3 regions of the Colwellia sp. MB3u-55 genome follow, and region 3 is predicted to be linked to each of the others. Evidence: predicted binding sites of a transcription regulator. Region 3 holds the regulator's gene; each other region holds the start of a gene.
The links. The regulator sigma-54, encoded in region 3, starts transcription at its own class of promoters, with help from an activator protein. The targets are predictions, from matches to a motif close to GTTGGCACGNNNNTNGNNT.
Positions count from the first base shown of each region.

Region 1: the regulator sigma-54 is predicted to act here: its motif matches at 4,692-4,710, upstream of glnA (glutamate--ammonia ligase).
Region 2: the regulator sigma-54 is predicted to act here: its motif matches at 4,490-4,508, upstream of flgA (flagellar basal body P-ring formation chaperone FlgA).

Region 1 covers NZ_JACGUS010000122.1:675,022-682,216, reverse strand. Annotated here, with positions in the region: gene H4J66_RS19290 (MerC domain-containing protein) at 1-6, shown strand, start outside; gene glnG (nitrogen regulation protein NR(I)) at 28-1,434, opposite strand; gene glnL (nitrogen regulation protein NR(II)) at 1,424-2,518, opposite strand; gene H4J66_RS19275 (DUF4124 domain-containing protein) at 2,595-3,116, opposite strand; gene glnA (glutamate--ammonia ligase) at 3,228-4,634, opposite strand; gene typA (translational GTPase TypA) at 4,977-6,791, shown strand; gene H4J66_RS19260 (hypothetical protein) at 7,065-7,195, shown strand, end outside.
Region 2 covers NZ_JACGUS010000122.1:225,417-232,611, forward strand. Annotated here, with positions in the region: gene flgE (flagellar hook protein FlgE) at 1-902, opposite strand, end outside; gene H4J66_RS17200 (flagellar hook assembly protein FlgD) at 1,015-1,701, opposite strand; gene flgC (flagellar basal body rod protein FlgC) at 1,723-2,142, opposite strand; gene flgB (flagellar basal body rod protein FlgB) at 2,145-2,546, opposite strand; gene H4J66_RS17215 (protein-glutamate O-methyltransferase CheR) at 2,616-3,449, opposite strand; gene H4J66_RS17220 (chemotaxis protein) at 3,515-4,462, opposite strand; gene flgA (flagellar basal body P-ring formation chaperone FlgA) at 4,647-5,339, shown strand; gene flgM (flagellar biosynthesis anti-sigma factor FlgM) at 5,414-5,728, shown strand; gene flgN (flagellar export chaperone FlgN) at 5,766-6,194, shown strand; gene H4J66_RS17240 (TIGR03545 family protein) at 6,373-7,195, opposite strand, start outside.
Region 3 covers NZ_JACGUS010000122.1:508,096-515,290, forward strand. Annotated here, with positions in the region: gene lptA (lipopolysaccharide transport periplasmic protein LptA) at 1-348, shown strand, start outside; gene lptB (LPS export ABC transporter ATP-binding protein) at 345-1,076, shown strand; gene H4J66_RS18490 (RNA polymerase factor sigma-54) at 1,156-2,664, shown strand; gene hpf (ribosome hibernation-promoting factor, HPF/YfiA family) at 2,688-2,975, shown strand; gene ptsN (PTS IIA-like nitrogen regulatory protein PtsN) at 3,021-3,476, shown strand; gene rapZ (RNase adapter RapZ) at 3,508-4,362, shown strand; gene H4J66_RS18510 (HPr family phosphocarrier protein) at 4,376-4,651, shown strand; gene mgtE (magnesium transporter) at 4,771-6,129, shown strand; gene pmbA (metalloprotease PmbA) at 6,243-7,195, opposite strand, start outside.

The DNA.
Region 1 (7,195 bases), 170 kb from region 3:
AGCTAAACAGCTACCTTCACTACGTCATTACATATTAAGTTCTTTTAATTTTCTTGTTAGGGTATTCCTTCCCCAACCTAATTTTTTAGCCGCCTCTTGCTTTCTTCCTTGTGTATAATGAAGCGCACGCTCTAATAGTATTTTTTCAAATTCAGGCAAAGCGGTATCAATAATATTGTTATTCCCTTTGGCTAATTGCTCATCAACCCACTCTTGCAATGCAACTGGCCATGATGAAGCTTTTGCAGTAGGGTTTGTTAATGGGGTATTCTCAGCAAGTTCACTCGGTAAATCATCTAATATAATTTCTTTACCACTTGCCATTACCGTTAAGTAACGACAAATATTTTCAAGCTGACGAACATTTCCTGGCCACGCACATTGTTGTAAATAACTAAGTGTGGCTTTGTGCAGGGTTTTTTGTTCAACCTCTAATTCTTTTGCAGCTAAATGTAAAAAATGATTAATGAGCTGTTCAATATCTTCCTTGCGTTCACGTAAACTGGGTAACTGTATTCTAATGACATTTAAACGGTGAAATAGATCTTCACGAAATTCACCATTACTGACTTGAACCTCTAGGTTCTGATGTGTAGCCGCAATGATCCTTACGTCAACTTTAATAGGTGAATGACCACCAACGCGATAAAATTGTCCATCGGCGAGCACACGTAACAAACGTGTTTGAATATCTAAAGGCATATCGCCAATTTCATCAAGAAACAAGGTTCCTTTATGCGCTTGTTCAAAGCGACCCTGTCTTACGGCATTCGCGCCAGTAAACGCACCTTTCTCATGGCCAAATAACTCTGATTCAATTAAATCTTTTGGTATTGCAGCCATATTTAAGGGAATAAAGGGAGCATTCGATCGTGGACTATGCGTGTGAAGGGCATGTGCGACAAGCTCTTTACCTGTACCAGACTCGCCATTAATGAGTACACTGATACTCGAACGTGATAGTCGTCCAATTGCCCTGAAAACTTCTTGCATAGCTGGAGCCGCGCCAATTATTCCAACGGGATCAGGTGCTACTATAGAGTGCTTACGTTTAGCACTTTGTTCCCGAGCATGTGTTAGCGCCCGTTTTGTTAGAGAAATAGCTTCGTCAGTATCAAAAGGTTTAGGTAAGTATTCAAATGCGCCACCCTGATAGGCATTTACAGCACTATCGAGATCTGAATGTGCAGTCATTATGATCACCGGTAGGTTAGGAAAATTCTCACTAACACGGCTAAGTAACGTCATACCATCAATATTTGGCATCTTTATATCAGAAATTATTATTTCTGGTTGTTGGTGCTCTAGGGCGATGAGTAAGTCTTCTGGTTTCTCAAAAGAGGCTACAGATATATTTGCTCCTGATAAGGCTTTTTCTAACACCCAGCGAATAGAGCTGTCATCATCTACAATCCAAACTTGCTCAACATTCATTATTATTCTCTTCTTGTAAAGGCAGTAAAATTAAAAACTCAGTATGACCTGGTCGGCTATAGCAAGATAATTTACCTTTGTGCTGTTGCACTAAGGTTTGTGAAATAGACAAGCCTAAACCTGTACCGTTATCGCGTGCAGATACCATAGGGTAAAATAGAGTGTCTTGAATCTTTTTCGGAATACCAGGGCCATTATCAATAACACTGATTTGAACACAGAGTTTTACCCGTCTTCCATTAATGGTTTTATTACTAGCGGCTCTTGTTTTGAGGGTTATGTTACAGCCCTCATCAATAATTTGAACGGCGTTATTAACAATATTCAAAACCGCTTGTTGAAGCTTATCTTGATCAAAACTTATTTCAGGAATAGAGGGGTCATAGTCTCTAATAAATTTAATATTTTTAGGGTTGTTAAAATTAATCAGCTTAAAAACTTTCTCTAAGACAATATGAATATTTTGTTCTGCCATTTGAGGTAATTGATTAGGGCCTAAAAGCTTGTCAACCAAATTAGTTAAACGGTCGGCTTGTTCAATAATCATTTCAGTATATTCTTGTTGCTCTTGCGTTAATTCTTTACTTAATAATTGTGCAGCGCCACGAAGACCGCCTAATGGATTCTTAATTTCATGTGCAAGCCCACGTATCAAATCTCGAGACGACTCCCATTGCTGGTGCTGAAATGCTTCGATACTCATTTGTTTTTGCTGATCAATCTGTTTGAATTCTAAGATTATATGTGGCTGTTTGTTGAACTCAACAGACGAGGCTGTTATTTCCACGGTAATACGGCTGTGATCAAAAAATTCAATAGTGACATCACTGTCACTAAATTCTTGGCCAGAAGTCAGCAGTTGTTCTAAACGTTCCTTTTTAATAGGAGAATTGTAGAAGACTGTTGTAATTGGTAAGTTGCACAGCTTGTTAAAACTCTTAACTAATAACGCTTCTGCTGCAGGGTTAACATATTTAATCGTTAATTTATTATCTAGCACTACAAGTGCCGTAACCATCTGATTTGGCAGCTTTTGTTGGTAGCTAAATTTTAATTGTTGATCTCTATTGCTGTTGCTAGACATAAAAACCTTTTGCACTGATGTAGTGCGACAAAATATTAATGTAGTTACATTTGGTGCAAGTTGCAGCAAATGCTACTTAATTTGCGTTATTAACCGATGCTCTATGCATATAAAAGGTTATAGGCTTTGATGATGCAATTATCTTGCCTTTATCATTAAGTAATTGCATTTTTATGATATGTTCGCCGCGATCTATATTTCGTAGCACAAACATCGAGTGAGATTGCGGAGGTTGATGGGGTTTACCATCTAAAAAAAGTTGAATAGCTAAGCCTTGTTTAAAGATAGGTTTGATACTACCTGCTATGTAAACAGAACCAGTGTTGTCTCTAACCGTGGCATTTTGTTTAGGTTGGTTAATTTCAACTTGGTAATCATCTTTGATAATTTTTGGCGTTAAATCTAGCATTGAGGTATCAATAGAAGAGGCCGTATTGGGTTTTTTTATTTCAACTTCTTCCGCACCAGCTTGAGGGCTATCAGAAAAAACTAAGATACCATCATCACTTCTCCAAACATAAATTTTGGTTGCCGTCGCAAAGGTATTACAACTAAGTAATGTGATGATTAAAGTTAATAACAATAAAGAATAACGCAAAAATTTAGCTCAACTTAAAATAGTTACCTTAAACTTATATAATTAATCGTCTATTTGCCACAAAAAAGCTCACCGAAGTGAGCTTTTTTTCATTTAATCATATAGTCAAGATTATACGCTGTAATATAATTCAAACTCTAATGGATGAGTTGTCATGTTTACGCGTTGTGATTCACCACGTTTAATAGCAATGTATGCATCAATCATATCTTTATCCATAACACCACCAGCGATTAAAAACTCATAATCAGCTTCTAAGCTTTGTAAGGCATCTTCAAGCGATGTTGCTACTTGTGGGATAGCTGCAGCTTCTTCTGCTGGTAAATCGTATAAATCTTTATCCATCGCATCACCAGGATGAATTTTGTTTTTAATACCATCAAGACCAGCCATTAATAAAGCCGTAAAAGCTAAATATGGGTTTGCTGCTGGATCAGGGAAACGAGCTTCAATACGCATTGCTTTTGGTGATGGAACAACCGGTATACGAATTGATGCAGAGCGATTACGTGCAGAATATGCAAGCATTACCGGCGCTTCAAAATGTGGAACTAAACGTTTGTAAGAATTAGTTGCTGGGTTAGTAAAAGCATTCAATGCTTTAGCATGCTTAATAATACCACCAATATAATAAAGCGCCATTTCAGATAAGCCACCGTATTTATCACCAGCGAATAAGTTAACACCGTCTTTGGCAAGTGATTGATGAACATGCATACCAGAGCCGTTGTCGCCAACTAATGGCTTAGGCATGAAAGTTGCTGTTTTACCGTAAGCGTGAGCAACGTTATGAACAACATACTTGTATATTTGAACTTCATCAGCTTTTTTAACTAAGGTATTGAAGCGACATGCAATTTCGTTTTGACCAGCTGTTGCTACTTCATGGTGATGCGCTTCAACAACTAAGCCCATTTCTTCCATAACCAAACACATGGCTGAACGAATATCTTGTGATGAATCTACAGGAGACGTTGGGAAGTAACCGCCTTTAACACCTGGACGGTGACCCATATTGCCTTCTTCGTATTCAGTACCTGAATTCCAAGCAGCTTCTTTATCATCAATCTTATAGAAAGAACCACTCATATCAGTACTGAAGCGTACATCATCAAATAAGAAGAATTCTGGCTCAGGACCAATCAATACAGTATCAGCGATACCTGTGCTACGTAAGTACTCTTCAGCGCGTTTAGCAACCGAACGAGGATCACGGCTGTAGCCTTGCATTGTACTTGGTTCTAAAATATCACAACGAATATTTAATGTTACTGCATCTGTAAAAGGGTCTAATACCGCAGAATCAGCATCAGGCATCATTACCATGTCAGATTCATTAATACCTTTCCAACCTTCGATAGAAGAACCATCAAACATTTTACCGTCTTCAAAAAAGTCTTCATTTACTTGGTGATAAGGAATTGAAACGTGTTGCTCTTTACCTTTTGAATCAGTAAAACGTAGGTCAACAAATTTAACATCGTTGTCTTTGATTAAATCTAATACGGCTTGTGACATGTAAAGTCTCCAGTGTCATTAAAATAAAATACGTTTGCATTTCGCATGACGGGCATAAAGCGAAATTCATGCCAACAGATAAAACCCTTATATATAAGGTGTTAACTTATTTACTAAAGCCTGTCTGCACCACCTTTGTGCGTTGGTAGCGCCAAATTGGTGCGTCTGCTGGTTGTTGGTGCTTAAGAGTATAACAGTGCATTACGATTCGTGTATGGAGAATTTAATAGGTACTGAAATATTTGTTGCTGTCTTTGTTGACTTCGTTGCTGTATAATTCGCGCCCAATTATAGCCCTATATTCTTTTGATGAAAAAGTCTTGCAAGAAGTGAGTAAAACCCGTGTTAGATAAATTACGTAATGTTGCCATCATAGCCCACGTTGATCATGGTAAAACAACTTTGGTTGATAAATTATTAGAACAATCAGGTACCCTTGATGCCCGCGGCGGTCTTGAAGAACGCACGATGGATTCGAATGATATCGAAAAAGAACGTGGTATCACAATCTTAGCTAAAAATACGGCTATTAACTGGAACGGTTACCGTGTAAACATAGTTGATACTCCTGGCCATGCTGATTTCGGCGGCGAAGTTGAACGTGTTATGTCAATGGTAGATTCGGTTTTACTTATCGTTGATGCACAAGAAGGCCCTATGCCACAAACGCGTTTCGTAACGAAAAAAGCGTTTGCTCAAGGTTTAAAGCCAATCCTAGTTATTAATAAAGTTGATAAGCCTGGTTCTCGCCCTGATTGGGTTATGGATCAAGTTTTTGAATTGTTTGACAACCTTGGCGCTACAGATGAACAGCTTGACTTTAAAGTTGTTTACGCTTCAGCAATTAATGGTTGGGCTTCGCTTGAAGAAGGCGTAACAGGCACAGACATGACACCTTTATTTGATACTATTCTTAAAGAAGTGCCAGCACCAACAGCGGATCCAGATGGTCCATTTCAAATGCAAATATCTCAACTTGATTACAGCTCTTACTTAGGTGTAATTGGTGTTGGCCGTATTACTCGTGGTTCTGTTAAACCAAACCAACAAGTGACGATTAAATTAGCAACTGGCAAGATTCATAATGCTAAAGTTGGTAAAGTATTCGGCTACTTAGGTTTAGAAAGACTTGATATCGAAGAAGGTTTTGCTGGCGATATTATTGCTATTACTGGTTTAGGCGAGTTAAAAATATCTGATACGGTTTGTTGTCCTACAGAAGTTGAAGGCTTACCAGCATTATCTGTTGATGAACCTACTATCAATATGACTTTCCAAGTAAACACTTCACCATTTTGTGGTAAAGAAGGTAAGTATGTTACTTCACGTAACATCAAAGACCGTTTAGACAAAGAATTAATTCACAACGTTGCTTTACGTGTTGAGCAACTTCCTGATGCTGATAAATTTAAAGTATCAGGTCGTGGTGAGCTTCACTTAGGCATTTTAATTGAAAACATGCGCCGTGAAGGTTTTGAGTTAGCAGTATCACGTCCTGAAGTTATTATTCGTGAGATTGATGGTCAAATACAAGAACCTTATGAAAACGTGACCATTGATGTTGAAGAGCAGCATCAAGGACCTATAATGGAAAGAATGGGTGTTCGTAAAGCTGAATTAACAGATATGGCACCTGACGGAACGGGTCGTATTCGTATGGACTTTATCATGCCAAGTCGTGGTTTGATCGGTTTCCAAACTGAATTCATGACATTAACGTCAGGTTCTGGCTTGATTTATCATACATTTTTTGAATACGGACCTCATAAAGGTGGCGACATTGGCCAACGTAAAAATGGTGTAATGATCGGTAATGCAACAGGTAAAGCATTAACGAATGCAATATTCAACTTACAATCACGTGGTCGTATGTTAATCGGACACGGTGTTGATATTTATGAAGGTCAAGTTATTGGTATTCATAGCCGTGACAACGATTTAACAGTAAACGCTCTTAAAGGTAAGCAGTTAACTAACGTTCGTTCATCAGGTACTGATGAAGCACAAACGTTAACACCGCCTATTGTCATGTCACTTGAACAAGCGCTTGAGTTTATTGATAACGATGAGCTAGTTGAAGTTACACCACTGAGCATTCGTATTCGTAAAAAGCTTTTAAAAGAAAATGAACGTAAGCGTGATACTCGTCCTAAATAAGCCTCTTATCTAGGCGATTGAAAAAAACCAGCTTCGGCTGGTTTTTTTGTCAGTAAATTTCAGTAAGCCTAAACGTAATATTGCGTAAGACATGTCTTAAAAACACATAGGAAGTAACACAATACACTGTTAATAAAGTGGGTAATTGTATTTTAATTTATTGTTTTTTAATGAAAATTAATTAAGTGAGTTAGTTATGTCTAAATGTTGAGTTGACGCTAATCATTACACCTCACTGGTGAATATTAGTTTTACTGATACGATTAGTTGCATATGAACTTTAAAAGTAACGGTGCAGGGAGCAAACTTATTATGGTGCAGAGAAAATTAAATCGTTTAAATGATCTATTTGAAAAAGCTGTTGCTGATAAAGCTAACGTTATCGAACGCAGAGAGTTAAAAGT
Region 2 (7,195 bases), 280 kb from region 3:
GTAACAGCACCACCGTCACCTGGCATAGGTAATTGTGCAACGAAATCACCTGAAGAATCAAAGTACATACGCATACCAGTAACACCGCCACCTGCTGATAATGGACCTGAATTACCACCACCTTGTGGATTTAATATTGGTGTTCCAGGGGGTTCTGTTGGATTTGGATCTGTCTGTCCACCTGGATCAGCCAAGTCTACGGGTATACCATCAACGCCAGCAAACATCATCCACTGATTAGCATTAGTCGAAGGGTTATCTTTAATAAAGTAATAAGTCATTATATGACTATCACCTAATGAATCAAAAATAGTCACCGAAGTTGAATGGTTAAAAGTCAACGGATCCTCGGGATCAAAGTTACCTGGCGCACTACTAATCCAATCACCACCAGCAGGTAAGTTCATTCTTACATCTACTTCACTGGTTTTCTGAGGAGCACCAGAGGCAGTAGGGATACGAATAGGCTCCGCTGTACTTAAACTTACTGACGCAGAGGTGCCGTCAGGGTTAACTGGGAAACCTAATAAATGCTCACCCGCAGAGTTAACAACAAAATTACTGTCGTTTAATTTAAACTGACCTGCCCGGGTATATGACGTTTCCAAAGAGTCAAGTTCAGGTACTGTTGCATAAAAACCATTACCCGTAACGGCTAAATCTAACGCGTTATTAGTAAACTGAATACTACCTTGCTGAAACTGCTGAGCGACATCTGCCGTCAAAACACCGTCACCCACTTTTGTTTTACCCGAAGCAAGTAATGATGCCGCATACACATCAACAAATTCCGCACGCGACTCTTTAAAGCCGGTGGTATTAACGTTAGCGATGTTATTTGATGTAACATCCAAATCTTTTTGAGCAGCGTTTAATCCGCTCAACGCTATATTAAATGACATAATTGCACCTCATATAAAAAACTGTTTATCTTAATTATTTCTAATTTTCGAGTATTCACTCTTCATTGAAATAACAGTGGCTTAAATTTATTTAGTTCGAAAAACTATTAATTTAACCTTCTGATACTTCCACCACATCTGCTAGTGCCATGGAACTGCCACCATTAAGATTTAATAAAATATTTCCACCTGCACCGGCTAACGTCACACTATCAACTTTACGATAGGTCATCGCTTGTAATTCTGATGCTTCACCTTCCACTAATCCTGCAATTCTAAAACGATAAGCACCTTGTGGAGCGGACTCGCCATTTGTCATCTTGCCGTCCCAATTAAAGGTAAACTCACCTGCAGCCACACTGCCAACAGGGACTGTTTGAATAAGTTCTCCAGCGGTGTTTTCAACATAAATATTTACATTACTTGCCGCTTTATCCGTGACCATTTTGCCTTTAACGGCTTCACCTTCAGCCATACCAAAAACATTATCATCAACTAAAACGCTGCGACCCACTAACGAGGAGGCCTGTAATGCTTGACTCGATGACATGGATGCAGCAAATGAGGTAAATTGTTCATTTAGTGTTGCCACACCGTCAGTCGTTGAAAACGCGGTCATTTGCGAAATCATTTCATTATTTTCAACGGGCTTAGTTGGATCTTGATGAGAAAGCTCTTTGGTCAGTAACGCAAAGAAATCTTCTTGCGTTAACATACCATTGCCATTATCCGTCTTTGTAACATCTTCCTTTTGCCAGCGCATGCCATCTAAAGGTTTACTTCCGCTTACTGTTTCCATATTTTATCCCACCTTTAATTGTTACTTGCCAAGCTGTAAGGTTTTATTCAGCATATTTTTTGCTGATTCAGCCAATTGAACATTTGTTTGATATGAACGTGATGCTGAAATCATATTGGTCATTTCTTCAATCACGTTTACATTGGGTTTATAAATGAAACCATCTTTATCTGCCATTGGGTGTCCCGGAGAGTGCTGAATATTTAAAGGCTGATCGCTTTCAACAATGCCTAAAACTTTGACACCTACGCCTGAGTCATCTTGTCCTGCGGCAGCTTTTTGCATCTCTGCGGCAAAAACCGGATGCCGTGCTCGATAGGTTGCATCAACACTACTGCTAACGCTATCAGCATTAGCAATGTTACTTGCGGTGGTATTTAAGCGAACAGATTGAGCGCTCATACCCGTGCCAGATATAGTAAATACGTTAAATAGGCTCATAATTATTGCCCTGCTCCGGTGATGGCTTTTTTCAAGCCTTGAATCCTGCCAGTAAGAAATTGAATACTGGCTTGATACTGCATTGAGTTTTCTAGATACAAGTTTCGTTCCACTTGTGCATCTACTGTATTACCATCGCCAGTATCTGGTTGATCGGGTGTTCTAAATTGCACACCATTATTGGTTGCAATGCGAACATCAAAATGCTTTTCGTGGGTTCGTGACATACCTGATTGTTGCTTTTGAGAGGCTTGCGCTAAGGCAGACTTAAAGTCCATGCCCTTGGCTTTATAGCCGGGTGTATCTGCATTAGCAATATTACTAGCAATAACTTCTGCACGTTTAGAACGAACAGCAAGTGTTTGTGGGTGAATGCCCAGTGCTTTTTCAAAAGTGATAGCCATAGTGTTACCTCCAAATCAATGAAGATAACTATACAATTTCTATGCCAACGGGGATTTGAGTGGAGTATATTAAGTCTTTTTCTGGTAAATGATACCGGGATTACAGCGAACCATATCAAAGTTTTGGTTTAAACCCGTCAAGGATTCTGAGGCGCCAAGAAAGAGATAGCCGTTAGGGTTTAGCACGCCTTCAATTTGAGATATTATTTGCTTTTTAATTTCTGGTGCAAAGTAAATCAGTACGTTACGGCAAAAAACAATATCAAACTTACCCATTAAACTATAACTATTTAGGAGATTTAGTTGCCTAAAGCTAACCATTTTCTTAATCGAGTCTTTGATTTTCGACATACCTTTATCGCCATTTTCAAAAAACATTCTTTTACGTTCGGCTGATAAACCTCGTGACAACGCTAAATTGTCATAATGGCCATACTTACAATGCTCAAGCATAGTATTGGAGATATCAGTGCCAATAATTTGAACACCTCCCGAAAATGCAGCAGGATTACTTTGCTTAAATTCTTGAACTGCCATCGCAATAGAATAAGGTTCTTGACCTGAAGAACTTGCTGCTGACCAAATTTTCAAAGGCGTTCTTTTATTTTTAAACTCAGGAAGTAAGCGTTTTTTCAATAGTTCAAAGGGGTACTCATCACGAAACCATAAGGTTTCATTAGTCGTCATAGCGTCGATAACCGCGGCACGTAACTGCCTTTCAATTGGACTGAGAGTACGAGTGACTAAATCACCTAATGTGGTAACATCAAATTTTGCCATTAAAGGGGCTAAACGGCTTTTCACTAGGTATTGTTTATTTTCACCTAAGACAATGCCACATTGTTTCTCTAGGAAGACTCTAAACTGATGATAACTGCTATCATCAAGCTGTCGGATTGACACTTCTATATTCCGCCTTAAATTATTATTATCATTTATTAACGATAGAATACGCTAAAAACAATGGGTTAATTAGCATTATTTTCTAGTTCATCTTTCTTTAACCATTTTTTTACTGCTATGGCTAATTCATCAGGATGAAACTTTGGAATAAAATCTTCTGCACCTACTTTAGCAACCATAGCATTATTAAAAACTCCGCTTAGCGAAGTATGTAAAATAACCGGCATAGCTTTCAATCGGTCATTATTTTTAATCTCAGCGGTTAAGGTGTAACCATCCATTTCAGGCATTTCTATGTCAGAGATAAGTAAAGCGACTTTTTCAGTAATGGATGAATGACACTCGGCTTCTATAGCGAGTAATTGATCTAAAGCGTCTTGGCCATTTTTAGCTAACAACATTGTTAAGCCTAAAGGTTCTAAAGCTCTTCTCACTTGATTTCTAGCTACGGTTGAATCATCCGCGATCATAATGACTCGCTCGCCAAGACTCACTCCAACACTCGCATCAACAACATCTTCACTTAAATCTGTTGAAATAGGATTAATTTCATTTAAAATTTTCTCTACATCTAAAATAGAGACCATTTTTTTGTCTATTTCTGTAACAGCGGTCAAATAGCTCGATTTACCAGCGCCTTCTGGAGGAGGCATAATATCTTTCCAGCTTAACGTGACGATTCTCTCAACACCGCCTACTAAAAAGCCCTGCACACTGCGATTGTATTCTGCAATAATGACAAAAGAATTTTCATCTGGCACTATTTCTGGGCCACCTGTCGATTTGCTCAAATCGATCACTGAAATGGTTTGGCCACGAATATGGGCAACACCTTTAATAAAAGCGTCTTGTCCTGGCAGTAAGGTTAAGCGCGGACAAGGCATAACTTCACGTACTTTAAAAACATTAATACCAAAACGTTGCGGTCCGACTAAACGAAAAAGTAATAATTCAAGTCTATTCTGTCCAACCAACTGAGTGCGTTGATTTACTGAGTCTAAAATTCCTGCCATACAAACCTCATTTTACTTAATTCACAAAAAGGCACACTTCTTGATTGTGCTTATAGATATATGTTGAACGTTCAATTTTTTGACGTTTAGTGCGTATTCGTCTGCTTCTAATTATTGTTACACTAATACATAAATTAAGCATAGACGAGTATTTTAATTTCCCTAGCAAATAGTTGACAAATTTATGAGCATATTCAAGATATTTATCATTCTTTCGCTAATCTCAGCGTTTTTTTCAAATATAGCCTTTGCCCAAACGATGGACAGACAGCAAATTCAAGATTTTGTTACACAATTTATAAAAAATAATACACCATTGCCAAAGCAAGGAAAGATAAACGTTTCAGTCTCTACTTTAGATCCCAGAATTATTATTCAACCTTGTTTAACACCTTTAATCGCAAATATACCTGAAAATCATAATGGTAGAAACGTAAATGTTAAAATAAATTGCGACGACCCATCGTCTTGGTATCTTTATATTCCTGCAAAAATTCAAGTGGTCATACCGGTAGTTGTTGCAAAAAGTATCATTAGTAAGGGCAGTAGAGTTGATAGTTCAAATGTCACCATTGAATATCGCGATAAATATAGAATTCGTGGTGAGAGCTTAGATGATACCAGAATCGTTATTGGTACCCGAGCTAAAAGAAAGTTGAGGGCGGGTGTCATTCTAACTAAAAAAAATATTTGTTTTGTTTGCAAAGGCAGCCATGTCACGCTTATTGCGCAATCGAATACGTTGACAATAAAGACCTCCGGCATAGCCCTTGAAGACGGGGGGCTTGGCGAGCAAATAGCGGTTGAAAATGAAGGCAGTGGTAGAACGGTAACAGGGCGAGTATCGGCTATCAACGAAGTGATAATTAATTTATAATAATGGTTAAGTTATTAGGCTGCTTGCCGATAACAAGATAGTGAATATCAACCCGTTATCTATAGGATAGTATTATGGCTATAAATATCAATAACTTGTCAAATAACAGTCAAGTAAAGCAAAAGCTTGATCAACAAGTACAAGTCAAACAGCAAGCCACACAAAATGCAGCAAGTAGTGAACAAGGAAGATCTGTAGGTAAAGATTCAGTCTCTTTAACACCACAAGCTCAACAGTTAAATGAGTTACAAAAGAAAGCGAATGACGCACCAGCCGTTGATCAGAAAAAAATCGATCAACTCAAAAAAGCCATTGCAAATGGTGAGTATAAAGTTGATCCTGAAAAGCTTGCTGCCAGTATAGCAAATTTCGAATTTAAACTAGGCTAACAGTTTACTGTTAACCTAATCACAGGAGTTACACCTGATGACAGCGTTAGCAGCAGAGCAATTAATTGCTCAACAGTTACATAACCTACAGCAGCTTGATGAGCTGCTCAGCGTTGAAAAAGAAGTCTTACAAAAACAAAGCCCACAAGCATTAACTGCCGTTACCGAGCAAAAAGAGGCTTTGCTAAAAGCCATACAGCAACTTGATGAACAAAACGCTCAAAATATTATTTTGAAAAACGAAGTTAAATCAGGTATTCATCAGCAAGAGATTGCTGAAATTGAAGCTATTTTACTGCGTTGTAAAGACAAAAATCAGGTTAACGGTCAAATCATACAGCAATCTTCACTTGCCGCTGAACGCATGAAAAACTCCTTGCTTGAGAATCATAACCGCTCATCAATGACCTACAATAGTAAGGGAAAGAAAAGTGGTGGCCTTAGCAGTTTAGGCATTAAAGCTTAGTAAAAACAACACGCTAATTAACAAAAAAAGCCTCAACTTAATAATAAGCTGAGGCTTTTTTACAGAAAAAACTAAAACGACTTTATTAAACTAGTTTAGCTTGGCCGCTCATCTCCCCTTTGGCAACTACGATAGCTGAGCGTAAACTTGTCATTAATGATGAGTAAGCTAAGCAAGCCTAACCAAATAGTTTCCCTAGTTTTTCTTTTGCTTTATCTTTGAGCTTATCTTTTTGTTTATCTTCAAACTCTTTCTTTTTCGCTGCGACGATATCTGAGTTAATCAGCTCATCTAATGCTTTATCACTATCTCCGATGAGTGCTTCAACATCCATTAGAGACTCAGCTTCCTTATTACTTACCCCTAAAGCTTGAGTAAGCTTAGTGCTTAACCCTGCTTTAATGTCAGATTTGAAGCTTGTTAATTTAGTTGATACCTGCTGCACCATTGAATCTTTTAATTGGTTATCAAGTGGCGATGATATAGATAACGTCGGAGCCGTTATTTTACCTTTTGCAGTTATGGTTAATGCCAACGACTTAAGAGACTGAACTGTGTCAATAAAGAGTGTACTTAACTTCGAAGTGCCAGCACCACTATATTGAGTGTTAGCCAGGTTAAGTTTATTTTCACTGTCAATTTGGTCATCGATGAATGAAAAAGCCCCCTTACCTGATAATAAGCCACTGTTAAGATCTAAAGTAAAAGCACTTGATTTTTGTAGTGAAACATCTTTTAAGTTGACGTCGACAAGTTGCCACTGCCCCTTACCTACTAAAACATCTTGCTTATCTAGTGAGAAAGCTAACCCTAAGGTTAATTTCCCCAAGCCCTGTACGTTGTCGCTTTTAACGTTAATAACACTATTATTACCTCGTACCCAGTGCTGATGCGTCAATTCTTTGCCGCTAATTGCAAATTCACCTTGTGGCAATATTAAAGAAAAATTTGCTTGTTCAATAAGTACATCAGGCAAAGGTTTTTCATCATTAAACTGCACA
Region 3 (7,195 bases):
GATTTAGTACAAGTGCTGACTCAATCAGGCAGTGAAGAAAAAACCTACATCGCTAAAGGGAAGCCAGCAACCTTTAAACAAACCTTAGCCGATGGCACTCCACTTAGCTTACAAGCCGACGAAATAAGATATGAGCCTGCAAATAATTTAGTGATCATTTCAGGAAATGCGCTATTACAGCAAGAAGGCAGTGAAGTTAGTGGCAGTAGAATTACTTACAATATTGCCACTCAGTATGTTAATGCTGAAAGTAAATCTAACGAACGCACTAAAACGATTTTTCAGCCAAAAGAAAAAATTAAAGCGACAACCACAGACGCGAAAACTCAGGAAAAAATTAATTTATGAGCACTAGCACCCTAATGGCAAAAGGCCTTGCCAAAGCCTATAAAGGCAGAAAAGTGGTTAAAAATGTCAGTATGCAAGTTTCAGCAGGACAAATAGTCGGTTTACTGGGCCCAAATGGTGCCGGAAAAACAACTTCTTTTTATATGATCGTTGGTTTGGTTGAAAGTGATAGTGGCGATATTATTTTAAATGACGAAAACCTGACGTTAGCGCCTATGCATGAGCGTGCTAGAAAAGGCATCGGATATTTACCACAAGAAGCCTCTATTTTTCGAAAACTCAGTGTTTACGATAATATTATGGCTATTTTACAAACACGAAAAGAATTATCAGATGCTGAACGTGAAGAAAAATTAGAACATCTTGTTGAAGAATTCAACATAGGTCATATCAAAGATAATTTAGGCATGAGCTTATCGGGTGGTGAACGCCGCCGAGTAGAAATTGCCCGCGCTTTAGCTGCTGAACCAAAATTTATTTTATTAGATGAACCTTTTGCTGGTGTTGACCCAATTTCAGTAGGTGATATTAAAAAAATTATTCTACACTTAAAAGAACGTGGCATTGGTGTGTTGGTCACTGATCACAATGTACGTGAAACTCTCGATGTATGTGAACATGCGTATATTGTTAGTCATGGTGAACTTATTGCAGAAGGTACTGCAGATCAAATTCTTGCAAATCAACATGTAAGAGATGTATACCTTGGTGAACAATTCACGCTATAGTAGTCAGTAAGTGAATAATATCTTCGTATGAAAAAAACGAAAATATCCCATTAAAAATAATAGGAAGTTAATGACCTAAATGCGCCCTACTCTACAACTCCGCATAGGACAACAATTAACCATGACGCCACAATTGCAGCAAGCAATCAAATTGCTGCAACTGTCTACGTTAGAGCTTCAACAAGAAATTCAAGAAGCCTTAGAAAGCAATCCATTATTAGAAATGGATGAGTCTTCAAATAATCCCGAAGATAAAAGTACTGACAACCTTGAAGAAGCTCACACTGCCGGTACTGGTGATGTTAAAGAAGCCCCAGCTTCTGATGGTAGCGAAGACGCTACGCCTACCATTGATGAAATCACCACTACTGAAGCCATGGACAAAAACGATATCCCTGAAGAATTAAACATGGATACCACTTGGGATGATAACTACACAGCTGGTGCAGCAAGTTCAAGTTCAGGCCCCTCTTCAGAAGATTATACTTACCAAGGCGAGACCCAAGACTCTATTCAAGATCATTTGCGCTGGCAAATGGAATTAAGCCCTTTTACCGAAACAGACCGCACTATAGCGACAGCAATTATTGATGCGGTTGATGACGCCGGTTACTTAACGGTATCTAGTGAAGACATTTTAGAGAGTGTTGCCATTGAAGGAGTAGAGCTTGATGAAATAGAGGTGGTACTAAAACGTATTAACCTCTTTGATCCTGTCGGCGTCGCTGCTCGTTCAATTTCAGAATGTTTAATCATTCAACTTAATCAATTTGACCCAGCTACACCTTGGCTAGCAGAAAGTAAGTTAGTTTTGCGTGACCATATTAATCTGCTGGGTAGCCGAGACTATCGTACATTAATGCGTAAAACTCGACTGAAAGAAGACCAACTGCGCGAAGTGGTACGTCTTATTCAATCACTTGACCCTAGACCCGGCGATAGTGTGATGAAGAGTGACGACCAGTACGTTATTCCTGATGTGTCTGTTGAAAAGAAAAATGGCCGTTGGGTGGTCGAATTAAACCCTGATACTGCGCCAAAACTTTCGGTGAATCAGCAATATGCTTCGATGTCACGTTCGATGAAGTCGACAGCGGACACACAATTTATTCGCTCAAATTTACAAGAAGCTAAATGGTTTATTAAAAGCTTAGAAAGCCGTAATGATACTTTATTAAAAGTGTCAAACTGTATTGTGCAACGTCAAATTGGCTTTTTTGAACATGGTAATGAAGCCATGCGTCCAATGGTTTTAAATGATATTGCCGAAGCTGTCGATATGCATGAATCAACCATTTCACGAGTGACAACACAAAAGTACATGCATACGCCACGTGGAATTTTCGAACTGAAGTTTTTCTTCTCAAGCCATGTTGGCACCGAAAGCGGTGGCGAATGCTCATCAACAGCTATTCGTGCACTAATCAAAAAATTTGTTGCTGCCGAAATCCCAGCAAAACCACTTAGTGATAGTAAAATGGCTGATTTATTAGCCGACCAAGGGATAAATGTAGCTCGACGTACCATAGCAAAATATCGAGAGTCACTTTCTATTCCACCTTCTAACCAACGAAAAAGTTTACTTTAACGAAAAGATGAGGAATTAAGCTTATGCAAATTAATCTTTCTGGCCACCATGTTGACATTACCGAAGCTTTACGAGAAAACGTCACGACTAAGATGACAAAATTAAGCCGACATTTTGATCATATCAATAATGTACATGTTGTTCTCACCGTTGAAAAATCAAATCAAATTGCTGAAGCGACTGTTCACGTTAGTGGCTCTGATTTACATGCAAAAGCTGAAAATGCTGACATGTATGCCTCTATTGATAGTCTTGTTGTTAAGCTTGACCGGCAAATATTAAAGTACAAAGGTAAAACGAATCAGCATTAATGCTGTTTATCGCCTGTTCACTCACCAAAGAATCTAAGTAGTATAATGAAGTTGCAAGATATCCTTACCCTTGATTGCACCCTGTGTGCAATTAAGGGTACAAGCAAAAAAAAACTCCTTGAAATAATTAGCACAACTGCGGCAAAAAAATTCGACAATATTGATACTCATCAATTATTCGAAAGCTTAATGGCGCGTGAAAAAGTTGGATCTACCGGTATAGGAAATGGCATTGCGATTCCTCATGGTCGATTAACTAACACGTCACAAGTTATTGCTGTATTGCTGACCAGTGAACAAGCCGTTGAATTTGATGCGATAGACAACCGTGCTGTCGATATTATTATTGCGTTATTTGTACCCGAAGAAAACTGCCAACAACATTTAGATACCTTACAAAGTATTGCGCAAATATTTAGTACTAAACAATTCGCAAAGCAAATAAGAAAATGCAAAGATTCGCAAGAGCTTTTTACTATAATAAAGCATGCTCAACGTTAATAAAATCTAATAATAACCCAGGAAAACTCAAATGAAACTCTTGATAGTCAGTGGTCGCTCAGGGTCAGGTAAAAGTGTCGCCTTACGTGTACTCGAAGATTTAGGCTACTACTGTGTCGATAATATTCCGGTAAATTTATTGCCTGCATTAGCACATACCGTTATTAATGATTACGACAAAGTAGCGGTTAGTTTAGATGTACGTAACTTACCCAATGACCCTAATGATGTTTCAGAGATATTAGATTATCTGCCAAAAACGGTAAAACTCGATATCCTGTATTTAGATGCCGATGACTCTGATCTTATTCGACGTTTTAGTGAAACGCGTCGTTTGCATCCTTTAATTAAACAAAATATTCCACTCGACCAAGCCATCTCTTTAGAGAAAAAGCTGCTTGAGCCTATTTCGACGCGTGCGGGTTTGTATATTAATACCAGCCAGTTATCACCTCATCAATTATCTGATTTAGTGCGTGAGCGAATTTTGGGCAAAACCTCGGCATCTATGGTGGTGGTGTTTGAATCTTTTGGCTTTAAACACGGTGTACCACAAGACGCAGATTATGTTTTTGATGCACGTTTTCTACCTAACCCTTTTTGGGAAACAGACTTAAAAGGTTTTACTGGTTTAGATCAACCCGTGCGAGACTTTCTTGCTAGCCAACCGATTGTCACTAAATTTATCTGGCAAATTAACAGTTTTATGATGACGTGGTTACCCCACTTAGAAAGAAACAATCGCAGCTATATTACTATCGCTATTGGTTGTACAGGTGGAAAACACCGTTCAGTTTATATTGCGGAAATATTAGCAAACAATCTCAGAAAAGAACGCGAAGATGTTCAATCTCATCATCGCGACATTAAAATACAAAGCACTTAATAACGGTCACTTTATGCCAAAATATAATAAATCATTAACCATTAGCAATAAACTGGGATTACACGCACGTGCTGCCACTAAACTTGCCCAGTTAAGCCAAAAGCTTAATGCTAACGTTACTATTTGCTTAGAGGGCAAAGAAGCTGATGCCAGCAGTATTATGGGGTTAATGTTACTGGCCGGTGGCTTTGGGAAAACCGTAGAGGTTATTACCCAAGGAGAAGATGCTCAACAAGCACTTAACGATGTATGCCAGTTATTTTCTGATAAATTTGATGAAGACGAATGATAAAAAGACTGAATAAAAAATAAAGTTACGTTATCATTCATTACAACACCTTAGCCAGTGCATCTTGACTAAGATATAGACAATATAATTTTCGTATTACTGCGGCACAGGAAAACTTTATGCCGGAAATATCAGAGCAACAACAAAATCATCAACGCCTGCAACAAGTCAATGAAGCACTTGGTAGCGGTATGTTTGTGCACGTTCGAAAATTACTACAGAACATGCCAGCCTATGATATTGCTTTAATATTAGAGTCATCTCACTCGAAAAGTCGTGCCGTTTTATGGCAACTTATCGACGCAGATAATCACGGTGAAGTACTTGAAGAACTCAATGAGGAAGTTCGAAAAGGTATTTTAAAAACTATCCGCCCTGAAAAATTAGCCGCCGTTGCTGAAGGTATGGATGTTGATGATTTAGCTGAAGTTTTACGTACTCTACCCGATAGTGTTTATCAAGAAGTATTAAGTGCTATGGATTCGCAAGACCGAGGTCGAGTCGAAGCCGCGTTGTCATTTGAAGAAGATACTGCTGGCGGTATCATGAACACTGATACCATAACAATTCGTCCCGATGTAACGGTTGATGTGGTATTGCGCTATTTACGCTTACGAGGTGATTTACCTGAAGCGACCGATTCTTTTTATGTGGTCGATGGTAAAAATCACTTTATTGGCGCCGTTTCTCTAGCGGCGATAATTACCGCCAAACCTGAAATTATCGTCTCAACACTCATTGATAAAGATATTGAAGCAATTCAAGTGCATTTGTCTGATAGTGACGTAGCACAACTCTTTGAAAAATTTGATTGGTTCTCTGCACCAGTGATTGATGATGAAGGTCGTTTGCTTGGTCGTATCACGATAGACGATGTTATCGATATTATTCGTGAAGATGCCGAACATTCGATGATGAGTATGGCGGGTTTAGATGGGGAAGCTGATACCTTTGCTCCGGTTTTAAAAAGCACACAACAACGCTCTATTTGGCTTGGCGTTAATCTCATTACCGCACTACTGGCTGTTGCTGTATCGAGTATGTTCGAAGGTGTTTTAAGCCAACTGGCTATTTTAGCTATTTTAAATTCTTTAGTGCCTAGTATGGGTGGTGTTGCCGGTAACCAAACCTTAACACTGGTTGTTCGCGCCATTGCACTAGGCCATGTTGGCGACTCGAATGCGAGAATACTCATTCAAAAAGAACTTGCTGTTGGTTTTCTGAATGGCGTTATCTGGGCGGTATTAATTGCCGGTGTTGTGGCTATTTGGCAACAAAATTTAATGCTTGGTGGCGTAATAGCCTTTGCAATGTTAATGAATTTAACCGCTGCTGGTATCGCTGGTGTCGCTATCCCGCTGTTTTTAAAACGAATGAATATTGACCCTGCTCTCGCTGGTAGTGTGATATTAACAACGATTACCGATGTGGTTGGAATATTCGCTTTCTTAGGAACTGCAACTTTATTCCTAACCTAACCTCACCTAAACTAGATATGGGCTTATTGAGATCTTGATAGCTTTTCAAGATCTCATTGTTGGTCTGCTGGTTTTAGTAATCAAATGTACCTTGTTAAAATAGCAGGGTGTGATTAATTACCGCCAACCTGCATCTCTTCAATTAACAATGAACCCGTTAAAATACTGCCTCGTAAATCAACATCACTACCGACTGCTACTAAGCCTTTAAAGATATCAGATAAATTACCTGCAATGGTAACTTCTGATACCGGGTAAGCAATTTCGCCGTTTTCAACCCAGAAACCGGCAGCGCCACGTGAATAATCGCCATTGACTACATTAACGCCTTGTCCCATTAATTCAGTGACAAGAAAGCCAGTACCAAGTTTTTTCAACATGGCATTAAAATCACCACCATTGGCAGAACCTTTGGCGTTAATTTTCCAATTATGAATACCACCGGCATGACCAGTAGATTTAAGCCCTAGTTTACGTGCTGAGTAACTGGTTAATAGATAGGTCTCTAAACAACCATCGACAATAATTTCACGGTCAACCGTTTTTATGCCTTCACTGTCGAAAGCACTACTCGCCAAGCCCTTTAAAATATGAGGGCGTTCACTGATGTTTAAAAAGTCAGGAAAAACTTGTTTACCAATAGCGTCCATTAAAAAAGATGATTTACGGTATAAATTACCACCGCTGATCGCCGCAATAAAATGTCCAAAAATTGAATTAGCAATATCGGCACGAAACATCACCGGTACTTTTCCTGTCGGTAATTTTTGAGCATTTAATCTCGATAGCGCTTCTTTTGATGCTTGCACACCAATAGCAACGCCATTATCCATTAAGTCAAAATCACGATTAACGGTGTAAGCATAATCTCTTTGCATATCATCACCTTCAGAGGCGATCATTACACAGCTTAAACTATGGCGAGAGCTCGGATAGCCAACAATTTGCCCATTGGTATTACCATACACTTTATAGCCTTCAAAGCTATCAAGTGAGGCACCATCTGAGTTAGTAATACGAGGGTCATACGCTAGCGCACTGTCTTCACATTCTTTGGCGAGTTGAA